One region of the Cryobacterium sp. TMB1-7 genome, then DNA from elsewhere that is predicted to be linked to it. Evidence: predicted binding sites of a transcription regulator. Region 1 holds the regulator's gene; the other holds the start of a gene.

Region 1 (9,347 bases):
TTCGTCGACGCGGCTGACGCCGCGGGCATCGAGGAGGACGAGCTGACCGTGCAGGACATCCTGGACGCGGCCGACCTCGAGGCATCCGATCCCTCCAGCGAGCACCTCGCGGACCTCAAGCGGGTCACCGCGGAGTACGCCAACTACCGTAAGCGCACCGAGGCCAACCGGGAGATCGAGCGCGAGCGCGTCACCGGCGAAGTCGTCAAGGTACTGCTGCCGGTGCTCGACGACCTGTACCGGGCCGAGAAGCACGGCGATCTCGAGGGCGACACCGCCTTCGCGACCATCGCGGCCAAGCTGCGCGCCAGCACCGAGCGCATCGGCCTCAAGCCGTACGGCACCGTCGGCGACGTGTTCGACCCCACCGTGCACGAGGCCATCTTCCAGATGCCCACGCCCGACATCGACGTGGAAACCGTCGGCGACGTCGTCGAGACCGGCTACTACCTCGGGTCCTCGCTGTTGCGGGTGGCCAAGGTCGTCGTGCAGGTACCGAGCGATGGCTAGCCAGGACTGGTTCGACAAGGACTTCTACAAGGTTCTCGGGGTGTCGAAGGACGTCTCCGCGGCCGACCTGAAGAAGGCATATCGCAAGCTGGCCCGCAAGTACCACCCCGACTCCAACCCGGGTAACCCCGCGGCGGAGGCGAAGTTCAAGGAGATCAGCGAGGCCCACTCGGTCATCGGTGACCCCGAACAGCGCAAGGAGTACGACGCCGTGCGCGCGATGGGCGGTGGAGCTCGCTTCACCGCCCCCGGGCAGGGCGGCCAGCAGGGCGGCTTCGACGACGTCTTCGGCGGCATGTTCGGTGGAGGAGCCCGTCAACAGCAGGGCTACTCCTACGAGCAGGCCGGCTTCGACGACATCCTCGGCGGAATGTTCGGCCGTGGCGCCCAGGGTGGTGGTGGCCGGTTCGGCACCCCCACCGGAGGTTTCCGAGGCGCGGGCGGGCCGACCAGGGGGCGTGACGTGGTCGCGTCGACCACGGTCGACTTCATCACGGCCACCCACGGCGACCAGATCACCCTGCAGACGCAGGAGGGTCGGTCGATCAAGGTCAAGATTCCCGCCGGCGTGGCCGACGGGCAGAAGATCAAGCTGCGCGGGCAGGGGCAACCCAGCCCGGACGGCGGCGAGAACGGTGACATCGTGCTCACCGTCACCGTGCGCAAGCACCCGGTCTTCGAACGTGACGGACTCAACCTGCGTGTGAACGTGCCGGTGACCTTCGCTGAAGCCGCCCTCGGTGCCACCATCGAGGTGCCCACCCTGGGCGGGCCGCCGGTGAAGCTGCGCGTGGCGCCCGGCACCCCCAGTGGGCGGGTGCTGCGGGTCAAGGGTCGCGGTGTGGTCACCCCGAAGGGCACCGGCGACCTGCTCGCCGAGGTTCAGGTGGCCGTGCCGTCGCACCTGTCGAAGGACGCCGAGGAGAAGCTGCTCGCGTTCAACGAGGCGCTGCCCAAGGAGAACCCGCGCGACGAACTGCTCGCCAGGGCCAAGGGCTGACACCGGTCATGGATGAGAACACCCGGGTCTTCGTGATCAGCACTGCCGCAGAGTTGGCGGGTATGCACCCGCAGACCCTGCGGCAGTACGACCGGATGGGGCTCGTCAGCCCCGGCCGCACGCCGGGCCGCTCGCGCCGCTACTCAATGCGCGATGTGGCCCGGCTGCGGGAGATCGCGGATCTGGGTGCCGAGGGTGTGAGCCTGGAGGGGATCCGGCGCATCCTCGCGCTGGAAGACACCGTGCGGGCCCTGGAAAGCCGGGTGGGGGACCTGGAAGCGGCCCTGGCCGACGAATTGCTCAACCGTCCGGGCCGCCGCGTCTTCGCGGCCGGCTCGGCCGGTGACGTCATCTCGATGCGCGCCGGCACCCGCACCCGCCGCTCGAACCAAGTGGTGATCTGGCGCCCCCTCGACAAGTAGCGAGACGTCGAGGCTCTGGGTGCTGCCGCACTGAGTTGTAGGGTTGCTGAATGGAACTGCGTCAGCTTGAACACTTCGTGACGGTCGCCGACGAACGTCACTTCACCCGGGCAGCCGAGCTGCTGCACATCTCCCAGTCGGGGCTGTCCGCGTCGATCCGGGCCCTGGAGATCGAGCTGGGCACCTCGTTGTTCATCCGCAGCACCCGCCGGGTCGAGCTCACGGCCGCCGGTCAGGCTTTGCTGGCGGATGCGCTTCGCACCCTGGCCAGCGCCGCAGCGGCCCAGAACGCCGTTGCCGCGGTACGCGGCCTCATGCGCGGACGCCTTACCGTGGGCGCCGAACCGTGCCTGGGCTCCGTGGACCTGCCCGCCGAGCTCGCCCGTTTCCGCACCGCGAACCAGGGGGTGGAGGTGCGCCTGCGCCAGCTGGGTTCCGTGGAGCTGATCGAGGGGGTGGCCAGTGGCACCACCGATGTGGCGCTGGTCGTGGTGACGGGGGACACCCCGCCCGGAGTGCGGCTGCACCGGTTGAGCAGTCAGAAGATGGTGGTGCTCTGCCACCCGGACCACCCCGTCGCGGCTCTGGCCGAGGCCGACCTGGAGACCCTGCGCACCGAACCGCTGATCGGCTTCCAGGCCGGCTGGGGCGCGCACATGCTCGCCCGGCGGGCGTTCGCCGCCGCCGGCTTCGAGTACCGGGCGGCGATGGAGGTCAACGACGTGCATCCGCTGCTCGAACTGGTGGGCTACAACCTGGGCGTGGCCATTGTGCCCACCAGCTTCGCGCTGAAGCGGCCCGACGACCTCGTTGCGGTGCCGCTGCCGGCGACCGTGCCCGAGTGGGCGGTGGCCGTGGCGGTCGCCGACGAGCCCAGCCCGGCCGCGTCGGCGTTCCTCGAGCAGCTGCTCGAAGACGTCGCCGCCGCGGCCGCCGCCCTCGAGCCCGTCGACGCTGTCGGCTCGGCGGCCTGACCGACCGGCTGACCGGCTAGAGGGCCAGCGGGATCCGGCCGGAGAAGACCGTCTTCACCGGCGGGGCAGCGAGAACCTCACCCAGACGACTGACACCCTCCGGCGTGGTGCGCCAGGCGGCGTAGGCGTCGTGGTCGGCGGCGGTGGCCCAGTGCTCGACGACGATCACGTGGGCGGGGTCGGCGTCGTCGACGATGACCTCGAGTCCCTCGTTGCCCGGCCAGGCGCGGGTCGCGGTGAGGACTTCGTTCAGCAGGGCCGGGACGGTCTCGAGCGCGGCCGGGTCGAGGCGCAGGTCGAGGTGCACGATGGCGGTCATGCCGTCACCGCGGCGTCGTTCAGAGCGGCCGACAGGGTGGCGAGTTCCTCGTCTGACAGGGTCAGGTCGGCTGCGCGGACCGAGTCACGGATGCTCTCGGGTCGGCTCGCACCGGGGATGGGAATCACCCGGGGCGACGCGGCCAGGTGCCAGGCCAGCGTGACGACCTGCGGGCTCACGCCGTGGGCATCCGCCACCCGCTGGAACGGCGCGAAGGCTGTGCCCAGGTCGGCGGCGGACTTGATGCCGCCCAGCGGGCTCCAGGACAGGAACGCGACGCCGAGCTCGGTGCAGAGGTCGAGCTCGGGCCGGCTGCTGAGGAACGCGGGCGAGTACTGGTTCTGCACGCTGGCGAGCCGGCCGCCGAGGATGTCGTGGGCCTCGCGGATCTGCGCCGGGTTGGCGTTGGAGATACCGGCCAGGCGGATGGTGCCGGCGTCGAGCAGGTCCCGGATGGCGCCGATCGAGTCGGCGTACGGCACCGCGGGGTCGGGCCGGTGGTGGTGGTACAGGTCGATCGCGTCGCCGCCGAGGCGCTTGAGCGAGGCTTCGGCGGCCTGCTTGAGGTACTCGGGTCGGCCGTCGACGTACCAGGTGCCGTCGCCGGGCCGCAGGTGCCCGCCCTTGGTGGCCACGATCACCCGCGACGAGTCGCCGCCCCACAAGGCGATGGCCTTTGCGATGAGCGACTCGTTGTGGCCCACCTCGTCGGCGTGCAGGTGGTACGCATCCGCGGTGTCGAACAGGGTCACGCCCTCCTCGAGGGCGGCGTGGATGGTGGCGATGGAGCGGGCTTCGTCGGGTCGGCCCTCGATCGACATGGGCATGCCGCCCAGGCCGATGGAGCTGACGGGACGGTCGCCGATGAGTCGGGTCTTCATAGGGTGTCCAATCGAGTGCTGCGGATGATCAGGAAAGAGTGGAGTGCGCGGTGACGAGCCCGTCGAGGGTGGCGTTCAGCGCCGCATCCACCACCTGCTGGTCGGGATGCGCGTCGTACCAGGCGATCGCCTCGCGGAAGCCGAGCGCGACCGGGGTGGTGCACACGAAGTCGGGCACGAGTGCGGTGACCTTGCTGTTGTCGAAGATCACCGAGTGAGACCGGTCGCCCAGCAACGGACCACTCCACTCGGGGTTGGCCGCCGCCATGGTGTCACTCGCCACGTGCACGATCTGCGGCGCCGGGGCGCCGGCGGCGCGGGCATACTCGGCGTAGATGGCGTCCCAGGGGAGGTACTCGTTCGAGGTGATGGTGAAGCTGTCGCCCACGGCCTGCGACCGGCCGAACAGGCCCACGAGCGCCTTGGCGAAGTCGGTGCTGTGGGTGAGGGTCCAGAGCGACGTGCCGTCGCCGTGGACCACCACCGGCTGACCGGTGCGCATCCGGTGGATGTCGGTCCACCCGCCGAGCAGCGCGATCTGGGTTCGGTCGTAGGTGTGCGACGGGCGGATGATGGTGACCGGGAAGCCCTGCTCCCGGTGCGCCGCCATGAGCACATCTTCGCAGGCGGCCTTGTCGCGGGAGTACGCCCAGAACGGGTTGTGCAGGGGAGTGGACTCCCGCACCGGCAGGGCGGCCGGCGGCTTCTGGTACGCCGAGGCCGAACTGATGAAGATGTACTGCCCGCAGCGGCCGGCGAACTGGGCGATGTCGGCGCGCACGTGCTCCGGGGTGAACGCCACGAAGTCCACCACCACGTCGAAACGACGCTCACCGAGCGCCGCCGCAACCGCGGCCGCGTCCCGCACGTCCACGGTGAGCACCTCAGCCGCGTCGGGAACGCTGCGCAGGGCGGACTGGCCGCGATTGAGCACGGTCAGCCGGTGGCCACGAGCCACGGCCAGCTCGGCCGCGGCCGTGCTGATCACCCCGGTGCCGCCGATGAAGAGAACACTGAGTCCGGCGCTCACCAGGCGTAGTCTTCCGGCGCGGTGCGGTAGCCGGGAAAGATCTCGTCTAGGCGCTGGAGCGCGGCCTGGTCGAGCTTCAGGTCAACGGCGCGCAGGCCGGCCTCGAGCTGCTCCATGGTGCGCGGACCGATGATCGGTGCGGTCACCGCGCTCTGGTGCATCAGCCAGGCCAGGCCCAGGTCGCCGGGCTCGGTGCCGAGTTCGGCGGCGAAGTCCTCGTACGCACCGATGGCCGCGCGGTTCTTCTCGAGCTTGTCGGCGTTGGCCCCGGAGACCCGGCGGCTGCCGTCGCGCTCCTTGCGCAGCACACCGCCGAGCAGGCCGCCGTCCAGCGGCGACCAGGGCAGGATTCCCATCCCGTTGGCCTGGGCGGCGGGGATGACCTCTCGTTCGATGTCGCGCTTGAGCAGGTTGTACAGCGACTGCTCGCTCACCAGCCCGCTGAAGTTGCGCTTGCGGGCCTCGGCCTGCGCGGTGGCGATGTGCCAACCGGCGAAGTTGCTGCTGCCGGCGTAGAGGACCTTGCCCTGCGCGACGGCGGTTTCCATGGCCTGCCAGATCTCATCCCACGGGGTGTCACGGTCCACGTGGTGAAACTGGAACAGGTCGATGTGGTCGGTCTGCAGGCGCTTCAGGCTCTCATCGAGTGAGCGGCGGATGTTGAGCGCCGACAGCTTGCCGTCATTGGGCCGGTCGGACATGGTGCCGTAGACCTTGGTGGCCAGCACGGTGTCCTCGCGCCGCTCGCCGCCCTGCGCGAACCAGCGGCCCAGGATGCTCTCGGTGGCGCCCCGGCCCTGCTTGGAGCCGTAGACGTTGGCGGTGTCGAAGAAGTTGATGCCCGCCGCCCTGGCAGCGTCCATGATGCCGAACGAGGTGGGCTCGTCGGTCTCGGGCCCGAAGTTCATGGTGCCGAGGCACAGGCGCGAAACGGACAGGCCGGAACGACCGAGGTGTGTGTATTCCATACCCTCAGGCTGCTCCGCTCGGAGCCCACTGTCCAACAGGAGAACCGGATGCGATCCAGCACTCCGCCTTCTCAATCCTGGTGAGACCGGTGCTCAGTCGGTGTCGAGGGCCCCGGGGCGGCCGGAATCACTCGGTTGCCGGCTGGCCGTGACGGCGAGCAGGTCGAGCGAGAGCCGCGGGTCCAGGCGCAGGGGCAGGTCGACGACGGCCCGGATTTCCCAGCGCACGTGCAGGTTGCCGATGGACAACGACGGTGCCGGCAGGCCCGCGGGTGTTTCGACCGTGAACGGCAGATCGACCACCGTGCCGGGGGTGAGCATCCCGGCGGGGCCCACCACGACGGCGGCCGTCACGGCTTCGGCGTGCCGGTAGCCCTCGGACTCGCTGGCGTCGGGGTCGGCGACCTGGCCGGGTCCGCCCCAGACCTCCTCGCAGCGCACCAGCTGCACGCGCACGCCCCGGGTCGAGATCTCGTCGCGGGGACGCACCCGCAGGACGCCCGTGAGCGGGGTGCCGGGTTCCAGCACCCGGGAGGACAACGCGATGAACTCCAGGGCGACCTGTCCGAGGTGTTCGCCGACCGGCGGATGGCCGATGTCGGTGGCGCTGGTCTGGCCCCAGGACTGCACGTCGATCAGTCGTTCCCGCTTGATGATCTGACCACCGGCGGCATGCAGGACGCAACGCACAGACCAGCCCACGTCGATCAGGTCTCCCCGCACCGAGGCCGGGCCGTCGGTGGGAATGCTCAGGCTGCCCGACAACACCCGGGTCTGGCCGGCCGGGATTGCACCCGGCGCTTGCACCGTGACCGTGGTGAGCAGCTCGGTGGTGCGTTCGCGGGCGGGGAACACGCCGCCGTAGATGTTGCCGCGGCCGTAGGTGTAGTTGACCTTGCGGATCAGAGTCAGCTCGGCGTGCTCGATCAACGCCGGCCGGAGCGCGGTGATGCGTATGGTGACCCCCAGCGAATTACCCTCGATCACCACTCCATCCGTGGGAGTGAGTTCTACCGAGACTTGCACTGCCGTATCGGTTGTTGTGACCGCCATGTCGCACCAAACTTCCTGTTACCCGTTGCCAGAGACCCACTCAATGGGGACAACGTAGGCACAGTAAAGCCAGGGTCGCTGCAGCGTTCAAGGGGATTGACTTGCCCCACGCTGTCTGCATCGGTGCGGTGGAAGGGGCGGGTCAGCGCGCGAACAGCTCCGCCACCGTGGGCGGGTTGGCGCCCGCACGCGACACCGTGATCGCCGCGCTCACCAGGGCGGTCTGGCCCAGGCGACCGAGGTCGGCGGCGCCGAGGGTGTTCTGCAGGATGGCCTCGGTGGCATCGTTCACGAGGATCGCGTAGAGCAGCCCCGACATGAACGAGTCACCGGCGCCGATGGTATCGACCACGGTCACCGGATGCGCGGCCAGCTCGGCCGTGGCCCCGCCGGCCCGCAGCAGGGCGCCGTCGCCGCCTCGGGTGATGGCGAACAGGGCCACCCCGGCCGCCACGTATTCCCGGGCAATCTGGTCCAGGCTCCGCCCCGGATAGAGCCACGCGGCATCCTCGTCGCTCATTTTCACCACGTGCGCGGCCCGGGAGAGCTCTTCGACGGCCCGCACCACGTCGTCACGGCTGCCCATGATGCCGGGCCGCACATTGGGGTCGTAGCTGAGCAGGGTGCCGGCCGGGGCGCCGGTGAACGCGGTCAGCACGGCCCGGACGCCGGGCTGCAGGATCGCGGCGATCGAGCCCGTGTGGATCAAGGTGCACGGGGCGGGCAGCGCCACCGATGGCAGCTCCCAGCGCAGGTCGAAGTCATAGGTGGCGGCGCCGGCCGCATCCAGGATGGCGGTGGCGCTCGAGGTGGCGCCGGTCGTGACCGACCCCGGCAGCAGGTCGACGCCGGCCGCGCGCAGGTGCCCCGCGATGATCTCGCCGAACGGGTCTGCCCCGATCTGGGTGACCAGGGTGGTCGGCACACCGAGCCGACCGAGTCCGTACGCCACGTTCATCGGGCTGCCGCCCGCGTGACTCACCGGCTCGGCGCCCGGGCGCCGCACGATGTCGATGAGGGCCTCGCCGATGACGAGGGCGCGGGTGGATGCGGCGATCGAACGGTCAGGAGCACGGTCAGGCGTCATCGTCTGGTCCAATCTGGTGGGGCCGGGGGTGCCGGCGCAGCCCCAGATTATCGTGTGCGGTCAGTGCCGTACGCGATAGCCCAGGTACACCACGCCGTTCCGGAACGCGTACTCGTCCGTCAGCTCGAGACCGAGGTGCAGGCCGTCGGGCACGGCCTTCAGGCCGCCGCCCACCACGACGGGGGAGATGAACAGCTGCACCTCGTCGACCAGCCCGGCCGCGAAGGCCTGCGCTGCCAGGTGCGGACCGCCGATCGACAGGTTGGCGGTGGCCGAAGCCTTGAGCGCCCGCACCGCCTCCGGGTCGAAGCTGCGCTCGATGCGGGTACGCCGGCTGAGTGGTTCGGCCAGGGTCCTGGAGTAGACGATCTTCTCTGCCGCCTGCCAGATCGCGGTGTAGTCGCGCATCACGGCGGGCTGGGCGTCGTCGTTCAGGTGCATGGTTTCCCAGGCCACCATCACCTCATACAACCGCCGGCCGTACAGGTAGGTGCCCACCGAACGCTCCAGGTCATTGACGAAGGTGTGCACCTCATCGCTCGGGGTACTCCAGTCGAAGTTGCCCTCGGTGTCGGCCACATAGCCGTCCAGGGAGGTGATGAAGGTGCAGATCAGCTTGGCCATGGTGTGCTCCTCGCGCGGTGAACGGTCCACGGCGAATGCTCACCGCGGTGTGGCGCATCCATTCTGCGCGCCGGACGCCGTCGGGGCCAGACCCGGCGGCGCTCTGCGCGATAACCTCAATCGCGGTGCACCACCACCGTCTCAGTGAAAGGGCGCCCCATGAACACCGTCGAGGTCACGACAACGGCGGGGATCGTCCGCGGCGTCCGGCGCCCCGGGTCGACAGCGTTCCTCGGCATTCCCTACGCCGCCCCGCCGGTCGGGGAGCTGCGCTTCGCGGCCCCGGTGCCGCACCCGGCCTGGTCCGGCGTGCGGGATGCCGGCAGCCCCGGCGCCACCCCGCAACGCATCGACGGTGGCGACAGCACTCTGGTGCCCGAGCCCAGCTTCCCGGGAGAGTCGACGCTGAACCTGAGCGTGTTCACCCCCGACCCCGCCCCGGCGCCCGCCGGTGCCGGCCTGCCCGTGCTGGTCTACAT
Region 2 (9,347 bases), on a different contig from region 1:
GCGCCACGGCGGTCTTGCCGGTGCCGGGGCCGCCCTGCACGACAAGCACACCGTTCAGCTCCGAGCGGATGATGCGGTCCTGTTCGGCCTGGATCGTCGAGACGATGTCGGACATGTGCCCGGTGCGCTGGGCGGTCAGCGCCGAGAGCAGCGCCCCCTCGCCCTGATGCAGGTTGGCGGTGTCGCCCTCCAGCAGCGCCGCATCCAGAATCTCGTCTTCGATGCGGATGATGCGCCGGCCGTTGGAGAGCAGGTGCCGGCGGGAGCGGGCACCGAGCGGCGTCGCGGCGGTGGCCTGATAAAAGGCGCTGGCCTGCGGTACCCGCCAGTCGAGCAGGATCGGCTGCAGGTTCTCGTCGCGGAGGCCCACCCGGCCGATGTACCTGTAGACGGGTGCGCCGTCCTCCTCCGGGGCAGTCTCCAGCCGGCCGAAGGCCAGGCGGTCGTCCACCTCGCGCAACTGCACGATGCGGTCCTCGTAGGTGCGGGCAAAGGTGTCGCGCTCGGACCGGGACTGGTGGTTACCACCGACGTCGAGAATCCGCACGGCCTTCAGCTGGGCCTCGGCCTCCCGCTGCAGCGCGTCGAGGCGCGCGTACAGCGTGGCGACATAGTCCTGTTCGCGCGCGAGCTCCGTATCAACCACTCAAACACCCCTCAAATCAAACGACCAGTTTAGCCGCTGACGATGCTGCTGGGTTTCGACCCCCAACCGGGAGCACCGGCAGAGCGAATCCGTCACGCGGCCGAAATGTCCCCGGCATACACGCTCCCTAGGTTTGGGCTACCGGATTCCGCACCCCGTCGCGGACAGAGCCCGAATAGACCCGAATAGAGGGGTAAACCATGAGTGGAAATGCCATGCGCCTGCAGGCGATCAGGGATGTCGAGGCCTATGTGCCCCCGGCCGTCAGCTTCACCGACGCCGAAACCCCTGGCCAGATCTTCGGTGAGAACGTGTTCAGCAGCGTCGTCATGCAGAAGCGCTTGCCCAAGCTCGTCTACAAGTCGGTCATGGCCACCATCGAGCACGGTGCGATGCTGGATCCCCTGGTCGCCGACGCCGTCGCCTCCGCCATGAAGGACTGGGCGATGGAAAAGGGCGCATCGCACTACGCGCACGTGTTCTACCCGCTCACCGGCCTCACCGCCGAAAAGCACGACAGCTTCCTCGAACCCGTCGGCGACGGCACCGCGCTGGCCGAGTTCGCCGGCAAGACCCTCGTGCAGGGCGAGCCCGACGCCTCCAGTTTCCCCAACGGCGGCCTGCGCAACACCTTCGAGGCCCGCGGCTACACCGGATGGGACGTCACCAGCCCCGCCTACGTTCTGGAGAACCCGAACGGCAACACCCTGTGCATCCCCACGGTTTTCGTCTCGATGACCGGCGAAGCCCTCGACCACAAGACGCCGCTGCTGCGCTCGCAACAGGCGATGGGCGAACACGCCGAGCGTATCCTGCGCCTGTTCGGCCACGTCAAGCCGGCCAAGGTCGTCGCGTTCTGCGGCCCTGAGCAGGAGTACTTCCTCGTGGACCGGCACTTCTTCCTGGCCCGCCCCGATCTGCTCAACTCCGGCCGCACCCTGTTCGGCGCCAAGCCGCCCAAGGGCCAGGAATTCGACGACCACTACTTCGGTGCCATCCCCGAGCGGGTGCTCGGTTTCATGATGGACACCGAGCGGGAGCTGTTCAAGCTCGGCATCCCCGCCAAGACCCGGCACAACGAAGTCGCGCCCGGCCAGTTCGAGATCGCGCCGATGTTCGAACGCGGCAACATCGCCGCAGACCACCAGCAGCTGCTGATGACCACGTTCAAGACCATCGCCAAGAAACACGGCATGGAGTGCCTCTTCCACGAGAAGCCCTTCCAGGGAGTCAACGGCTCAGGCAAGCACGTCAACTTCTCGCTGGGCAACAACCAACTCGGCAGCCTGCTCGTCCCCGGCGACAACCCGCACGACAACGCCCAGTTCCTGGTTTTCTGCGCCGCGGTCATCCGTGCCGTGCACAAGTACGCCGGTCTGCTGCGGGTCTCCGTCGCCTCGGCGACCAACGACCACCGTCTGGGCGCCAACGAGGCCCCGCCGGCGATCATCTCGATCTTCCTCGGCGACCAGCTGGCGGATGTCTTCGAGCAGATCGCCAAGGGTCCCGCGACCTCCTCAAAGGACAAGGGCACCATGATCATCGGCGTCGACACGCTGCCCCAGCTGCCGACCGATCCCGGCGACCGCAACCGCACCAGCCCGTTCGCCTTCACCGGCAACCGGTTCGAGTTCCGCGCGCCGGGCTCGATGCAGACCGTGAGCGGCCCGATGGTGACGATCAACACGATCATGGCGGAGTCGCTGGACTACATCGCCACCGACCTTGAGGCGGCCGTCGCGGCCGGCACCGACTTCGACACCGCCGTGCAAGCCCTGCTGACCCAGATCATCACCGAGCACGGCGCCATCGTGTTCAACGGCGACGGCTACGCGGACTCCTGGCCCATCGAGGCCGAAAAGCGGGGGTTGGCGAACCTACGGACGACGCTGGACGCCCTGCCGGAGCTGATCACCGAGTCCGCCCTGGAGCTGTTCGAGAAGTACCGGGTGTTCAACCACCGGGAGATGCACAGCCGCTATGAGATCGGTCTGGAGCAGTACGCGCTCACCATCGGTGTTGAGGCCCGCCTCACCCTCGAGATCGGCTCGACGCAGATCCTGCCGGCCGCGATGCGGCACCAGACCGAGGTGGCACTCAACATCGGCGCCGTCAAGGCCGCCGGCGGGGATGCCGACATAGCCGCCCTGTTGGAAGTGAGCGCTCCGATCGCCAAGCTGCGCACCGCCCTGGCCGTGCTCAAGGACGTCCTGGCTGCCGAGTCCGGCAGCGCGCTGGCCGAGGCAGAGCACGCCAGGGATGACCTGCTGCCGGCCATGAGCGCCGTGCGCGCGGCGGCCGACGTGCTGGAGGGCATCGTGGCCGATGACCTGTGGCCGCTGCCGACCTACCAGGAGATGCTCTTCATTCTGTAGCTTCCACGAACAGGCCGAACGCAGAAACGCCCCGGCCGGACCCGTCAAGGTCCGGTCGGGGCGTTCTCATCCGCGGCTACGCCGCCAGCGGCATCCGTGCCGGTTCGGACGCCACGTGCAGGGCACCATCGGCCACGGTGACGGCCACCACTCCCGCGACGCCGAGCTCTGAAGCCACCAGCAGGTCGGCGATTCTGTCGTCGAGCTGACGCTGGATGACCCTGCGGAGCGGCCGCGCGCCGTACTCGGGCTCGTAGCCGTTCTCGGCAATCCAGTCCACGGCCGCGTCGCTCACGGTGAGCGCGTGTCCCTGGGCGTGCAGCCTGGCCTCGGTCTGGTTCAGCAACAGCCGCACAATCTGGCGGAGCTGGGGCTGATCGAGCTTCCGGAACAGCACGACCTCGTCGATGCGGTTGAGGAACTCGGGCCGCATGGCCTCACGGAGCTTGGCCATCACCCGGTCCCGCAGGGCCTTCTCCGACCCGAAGCCGTTGTGCGCTCCGTCGAGGTCGGCGGTGAAGCCGAGCGCGCCGCTGCGGCTGGCGAGCACCTCGGAGCCGATGTTGGACGTCATGATGATCACGGTGTTGCGGAAGTCCACAGTGCGGCCCTGGCCGTCAGTGAGGCGGCCGTCGTCGAGCACCTGCAGGAGCAGGTTGAAGACGTCGGGGTGCGCCTTCTCGATCTCGTCCAGCAGCACCACCGAGTAGGGGTTCCGCCGCACGTGTTCGGTCAGCTGGCCGGCCTCGTCGTAGCCGACGTACCCCGGAGGAGCACCGACCAGGCGGCTCACGGTGTGACGTTCACCGAACTCGCTCATGTCGAAGCGCAGCATCGCCTTCTCGTCACCGAACAGTGACTCGGCCAACGATTTGGCGAGCTCGGTCTTGCCCACCCCGGTGGGGCCGAGGAACAGGAAGCTGCCGACAGGCCGGGAGGCATCGCCCATTCCGGTGCGGTTGCGCCGTACGGCCTTGGCGATCACGGTCACCGCGTCCTCCTGCCCGATGACCCGCTGGTGCAGGTCGTGCTCGAGCGTGGCGAGGCGTTCGCGGTCGCCCGCGGTGAGGCGGCTGGCCGGGATGCCGGTGGCGCGGGCGATGATCGCGGCGATCTCGGCCTCGTCGACCACGGCGGACGGTGCCGGCTGTGACGCATCCTGGGCGGCCTCGGCCGCGGTGATCTGCTCCGCCAGCTGCTCGGTCTCGTCCCGCAGGCGGGACGCCTCCTCGTAGGCCTCGGCGGCGACCGCGATGGTCTTGGCCGTTTCGAGGCCGGCCCGCTGTTCGCGCAGGCCTTCGATGTCGACCCTCGAGCCGAGCGCTAGACGCGCTCGGGCGCCGGCCTGGTCGATCAGGTCGATGGCCTTGTCGGGCAGGAACCGGTCTGGAACGTACCTGGCGCTCATTTCGACGGCCGCGCGGATCGCGGCATCCGTGTAACGCACCGAGTGGTGCTCGGCGTAGCGGCCCTGCAGGCCGGCGAGGATCTGCACCGCGTCGTCGATGCTGGGCTCATTCACCCGCACGGGCTGGAAGCGCCGTTCGAGGGCGGGGTCCTTCTCGACCTTGCGGTATTCGTTGAGGGTGGTGGCGCCCACGACGTGCAGCTCACCGCGCGCCAGGCGCGGCTTGAGGATGTTGCCGGCGTCCATTCCGCCCTCGCCGGCGCCGCCGGCACCGACCACGGTGTGCAGCTCGTCGATGAAGACGATGATCTGATCGCTGCGCTCGCTGATCTCGTCCATGGTCTTGGTCAGGCGTTCTTCGAAGTCGCCGCGGTAGCGGGTGCCGGCGAGCATGGCGGGCAGGTCGAGCGCGATGACGCGCTTGCTGCGCAGCTGTTCGGGCACCAGGCCGTCGACGATGGCCTGGGCCAGGCCCTCGACCACGGCGGTCTTGCCCACGCCGGCTTCGCCGATCAGCACCGGGTTGTTCTTGGTGCGGCGGGAGAGGATCTCAACGGTCTGTTCGATCTCGTCGCTGCGGCCGATCACCGGGTCGAGCTTGCCGGAGCGGGCACGCTCGGTGAGGTCGATGCCGTAGGTGTCGAGCATCGGGGTGTCTGAGGCGCTGTCGGCGGCCGAGCTGCCGGCCTGGGCCTCGTCGTCCTCGGCCTGCTGGGCGCCGGCCTGCAGTGACTCGGCCGTGACGCCGGACTCTGCGAGCACGCGGGCGGCGGGTGAGTCCTGGTTCACCACGAAGGCGAAGAACAGGTGCTCCGGGTCGATGTAGGTGGAGCCGAAGGCGCGGGCCACCTGGTGAGCATCCAGCAGGGCGCGCTGTGCCGAGGGCGTCAGACCGGGCGCGGACTGGGACTCACGGTCGCCGGACTCCGGCAGGCGTTGGTCGGCGGCGGCCGCGATGGCGGCGGGGTCACCACCGGCACGGCGGATGGCCGAGGCGGCGGGTTCCTGTTCGACCATCACCCGCAGCAGGTGCAGGGCGTCAACGTGGGCGTGACCGTGGGAGACGGCGAACTGGGCCGCCTGCACGAGGATCTCGTGGGTGCGGCGGCTGAGGAGCCGGGTGATCTCGATGGGGCGGCCGGACTGCGCGGCGCGCTGGCCCTGCAGGTAGCGGGCCAGGAACTCGTCGAACGAACCGTTGTCGGAACCGGTCGGGCCGAAGTATGTAGGCAAGGAAACCTCCTGGGAATCTGAACGAGGAGGAAACCCAAAACTTGAGTGACCTCGACTCAAGTCAACGTTTGGGCGCGCGTTTCATTCCCGCGGCATCCTGAGATTTCCCTGAATCCGCGCTCGCAATGCGTCCGGCGGACGCCGAAGTCACTGCCACCGGGCGCACGACACACGGGCCGGGTCACCGGGTTTCAGGAGGTGAGGTCGGCGCACTCGGGTGCAGCTCGGAAGGCCTGGCCGAGGGTGCTGGAGGTGTCCTGGGTTGCCGTGGTGATGGTCTGAGCGGCGGCACCCACGTCGGAGAGCACTGTACCGGTGTCACCGACGAGCGTCGCCAGCGCATCGACCAGGGTGGCCCCGCTGGTGCCCTCCACCGCACTGGCGCTCGCCCGCAAGGTCGTGAACGACTGATCGACGGTGTCGATCGACTCCTGCACGGCCAGGAGCTCCGGGTCGTCGCCGAGATTCTCCGGGGGTGACTTCACAGTGTCGACCAGGGCGCTCACCGAGGCCGACACGGTATCCATCTGGTTGGACACCGCGGTACCCACCGAATCGCCCCCGGTGACCGCCGCCGTCGCCAGCCCCTGAACGTCGGTCTGCACGGTCGATACGTCGCTGCAGACCGTGCCCGCCCAGGTGATCTGTGCATCTGTCGGAGGTGACGCCGTCTGACCGGGTGACGGGGTGGCCGTTGCGGCCGATGGCGACGAACTGCTCGGTGTCGGATCGGTGCCGTCGGCGGGCGCGCATCCGGCAAGGAGCACCAGCAGGGCCATGAAGACGATGGGCTTTCTCACTGGGGGTGCTCCTCACTGGATCTGCCGCACGACGCGGCTGCGGTGGACTCTGGGCGTTACTGGGTGTCGCCCTCGGAGTCGAGTTGGATCGCGAGGTCGAAGGCCTCGACGATCTTGCGAGCCGATGACAGCAACCGTGGCGTGCCCACGATCGGGGCAACGGCGATGAGAACGTCCTCGATGTCGTCGGCGGTCAGCCCGACCTCCGCTGCCGGTCCGACGTGCATGAGGTACGAACCGACCGGTGCATCCACGGCCACCAGGGCCGCGATCCGGGCGATCATCAGCGTGCGCGGATCGAGGTCGGTGCGGGCCAGCGAGACAGCGTTGATCTCGGCCGCCGCATCCAGCACCGGGGTTGTTCCTGTGGCCATGGGTATCGCTCCATTTCCAGGGTTGGGCCCTGTTGGTGTTCGCGTTTTCCGGATTCTTCGGTGTTCGACGGGCGCACCACGACGGCACGCCGGTCTCACGCCGCAGACGGTAGCAACCAATCCGCGTCCCGCCGATAGCGCCGTTCCGGAATCGTCCGAAACGGATGAGGCGTGCCCGACCCCGCGCTGGCCTGGCGGATCAGTCCCGCTCGAGCTCCCGGGCCAGGGACTCCAGTTCGGCCCCGCCGGCCATCAGCCGGGTCAGCTCGTCGATGGTGATGCCTCTCCGGTCGAACTCGCCCAGGCTGGCCCCGCGGTTGAGCACCAGGAACCTGTCCCCCACCGGGTACGCGTGGTGCGGGTTGTGGGTGACGAACACCACGCCGAGGCCGTGGTCCCTGGCTTGCGCCACGTAGCGCAGCACCACCCCGGCCTGCTTGACGCCCAACGCCGAGGTGGGCTCGTCGAGGATGACGACCCTGGCACCGAAGTAAATGGCCCTGGCGATGGCGACGGATTGCCGTTCGCCGCCGGACAGGGTGCCGATGGGCTGGTCCACGTCACGCAGGTCGATGCCCATCCGGCCCAGCTGCGCGAGCGTGATCGCGCGCATCTCGGCAACCTGGAGGCGGGAGAACGGGCCGATCCCGGCGCTGAGTTCGGCGCCGAGGAAGAAGTTGCGCCACACCGGCATCAGCGGCACAATCGCCAAGTCCTGGTAGACCGTGGCGATACCGGCGTCGAGAGCGAGGCGCGGTCCGGTGAAGCGCACCGCGTCCCCGTCGAGCTGGAGTTCGCCGGAGGAGTGCGGGTGCACACCGGCGAGGACCTTGAGCAGGGTCGACTTGCCCGCGCCGTTGTCGCCCAGCACGCAGAGCACCTCACCGGCGCCGACCGAGGTGGAGATGTCGCTGAGCGCGATGACCGACCCGTAGACCTTGCCGATGCCGCGCACCTCGAGGATGGGCGTTGGCCGGGTTGCTCCTGCGGCGCTCATGCGCGTACCCCGGCTTGGCGGCGCACCGAGAGGTTCACGAGCACGGCGAGCAGCAGCATCCCGCCCAGGAAGGCCTTGAGCCAGTTGTTGTCCCACTGGGCGAACACGATGCCCTGCAGGATCATGCCGTAGATCAGCGCGCCGAGGGCGGCGCCGATCGCGGACCCGTAACCGCCGGTGAGCAGGCAGCCGCCGACGACGGCGCAGATGATGTAGATGAACTCCTGGCCGATGCCCGTGGTGGCTTGCACCGTGGCCACGTCGAAGAGCGAGAGCATGCCTACCAGCCAGCCGGCCGCCGCCGTGCCCATGAACAGGCCGATGCGGGTGCGCTTGACCGGCACGCCGGTCTGCACGGCGCTCTGCAACTGCCCGCCGATGGCGAAGATCCAGTTGCCGTACCGGGTGCGCAGCAGCAGCCAACTGGCCACGGCGGTGATGCCGAGCCACCAGAAGACCGACACCTTGAGGTTGACGCCGAAGACCGGGATCGTCGAACCGAAGATCGCCTTGCCGGCGTCGAAGCCGGGCACCAGGGTCATGCCCTGGATGGCGACCTGGCCGGTGACGAGCTTGGTGCCGGCGAGGTTGAGCCCCTGCAGGATGAAGAAGGTGCCCAGCGTGACGATGAAGCTGGGGATGGCGGTCTTGACGACCAGGAACCCGTTGAAGGCGCCGACGGCGAGGGCGATCAGTAGGGCGAGCAGCATCGCGAACCACAGGTTCATGCCCCATTGGGTGGTGAACGCGCCGACGAGCAGCCCGGTGGTGCCGGTCATGGCTCCGGCCGAGAGGTCGAACTCGCCGCCGATCATGAGCATCGCCACGGCGACGGCCATGATGCCGAACAGCGACGCGGAGTAGAGCCAGGTGGCCACGCCCGCCGTCGACAGGAAGGATGTCGTCGCAACGGAGAAGTACCCGAAGATCGCCAGGGCGGCGACGAGGGCGCCGATCTCCGGCCGACGCAGCAGCCGCACCATCGGATGCGTGCGCGTCAGGCGCTCGTCCGGCGACGCATCCGGCGCGGCGCCCGGTGCGGTCAGCATCGTCATCGGGTGCCGTTGCCGGCGAACGTCGCCACCTGCTCGGCGTTCTCCTTCGTCACGAAGCCCGGCCCGGAGTAGACCGGCTGGCTGCCGCCGACGACGTTGCCGTTGGTGTAGAACAGCTCGAAGAAGTCCACCGGCAGGTAGCCCTGCAGGTAGGGCTGCTGGTCGACGGCGAAGAGGATGCTGCCGTCCATGATGAGGCTGGTGACGTCGGCAGAGACATCGAAGGTACCGATCTGGGCGTCGCTGCCGGCCTCGGCCACGGCCTGCGCGGCGGCCACACCCACCGCGGAGTTGAGGGTGAGCACACCGTCGATGCCGGGGTCGGCCAGCAGGGCGCTCGTGATGGTGCTCTGGGCCTCGGCGACGTTGGCGATGTCGACCTGCACGTTGGTCAGGCTGCCGGCGAGGGTGTCCGCGGCCCCACGGCAGCGGTCCTCGAGCCCGGCGTTTCCGGCCTCG

What was found. The regulator HspR, encoded in region 1, represses chaperone genes until heat shock. The targets are predictions, from matches to a motif close to AAGTTGAGTCNNNNNGACTCAACTT.
Region 2: E3O60_RS09945 (ATP-dependent Clp protease ATP-binding subunit) is a predicted target of HspR. The motif match lies at 5,701-5,725, and genes of this name have one in related genera.

Annotation. Positions count from the first base shown of each region.
Region 1 covers NZ_SOFZ01000023.1:24,180-33,526, forward strand. Annotated here, with positions in the region: gene E3O60_RS10375 (nucleotide exchange factor GrpE) at 1-510, shown strand, start outside; gene E3O60_RS10380 (DnaJ C-terminal domain-containing protein) at 503-1,510, shown strand; gene E3O60_RS10385 (heat shock protein transcriptional repressor HspR) at 1,519-1,932, shown strand; gene E3O60_RS10390 (LysR family transcriptional regulator) at 1,983-2,906, shown strand; gene E3O60_RS10395 (putative quinol monooxygenase) at 2,923-3,225, opposite strand; gene E3O60_RS10400 (aldo/keto reductase) at 3,222-4,106, opposite strand; gene E3O60_RS10405 (NAD-dependent epimerase/dehydratase family protein) at 4,135-5,136, opposite strand; gene E3O60_RS10410 (aldo/keto reductase) at 5,133-6,104, opposite strand; gene E3O60_RS10415 (hypothetical protein) at 6,198-7,157, opposite strand; gene E3O60_RS10420 (carbohydrate kinase) at 7,300-8,244, opposite strand; gene E3O60_RS10425 (dihydrofolate reductase family protein) at 8,305-8,868, opposite strand; gene E3O60_RS10430 (carboxylesterase/lipase family protein) at 9,028-9,347, shown strand, end outside.
Region 2 covers NZ_SOFZ01000022.1:217,062-226,408, forward strand. Annotated here, with positions in the region: gene E3O60_RS09935 (UvrD-helicase domain-containing protein) at 1-646, opposite strand, end outside; gene E3O60_RS09940 (glutamine synthetase III) at 847-3,021, shown strand; gene E3O60_RS09945 (ATP-dependent Clp protease ATP-binding subunit) at 3,098-5,662, opposite strand; gene E3O60_RS09950 (hypothetical protein) at 5,854-6,462, opposite strand; gene E3O60_RS09955 (carboxymuconolactone decarboxylase family protein) at 6,519-6,836, opposite strand; gene E3O60_RS09960 (ATP-binding cassette domain-containing protein) at 7,036-7,833, opposite strand; gene E3O60_RS09965 (ABC transporter permease) at 7,830-8,888, opposite strand; gene E3O60_RS09970 (sugar ABC transporter substrate-binding protein) at 8,885-9,347, opposite strand, start outside.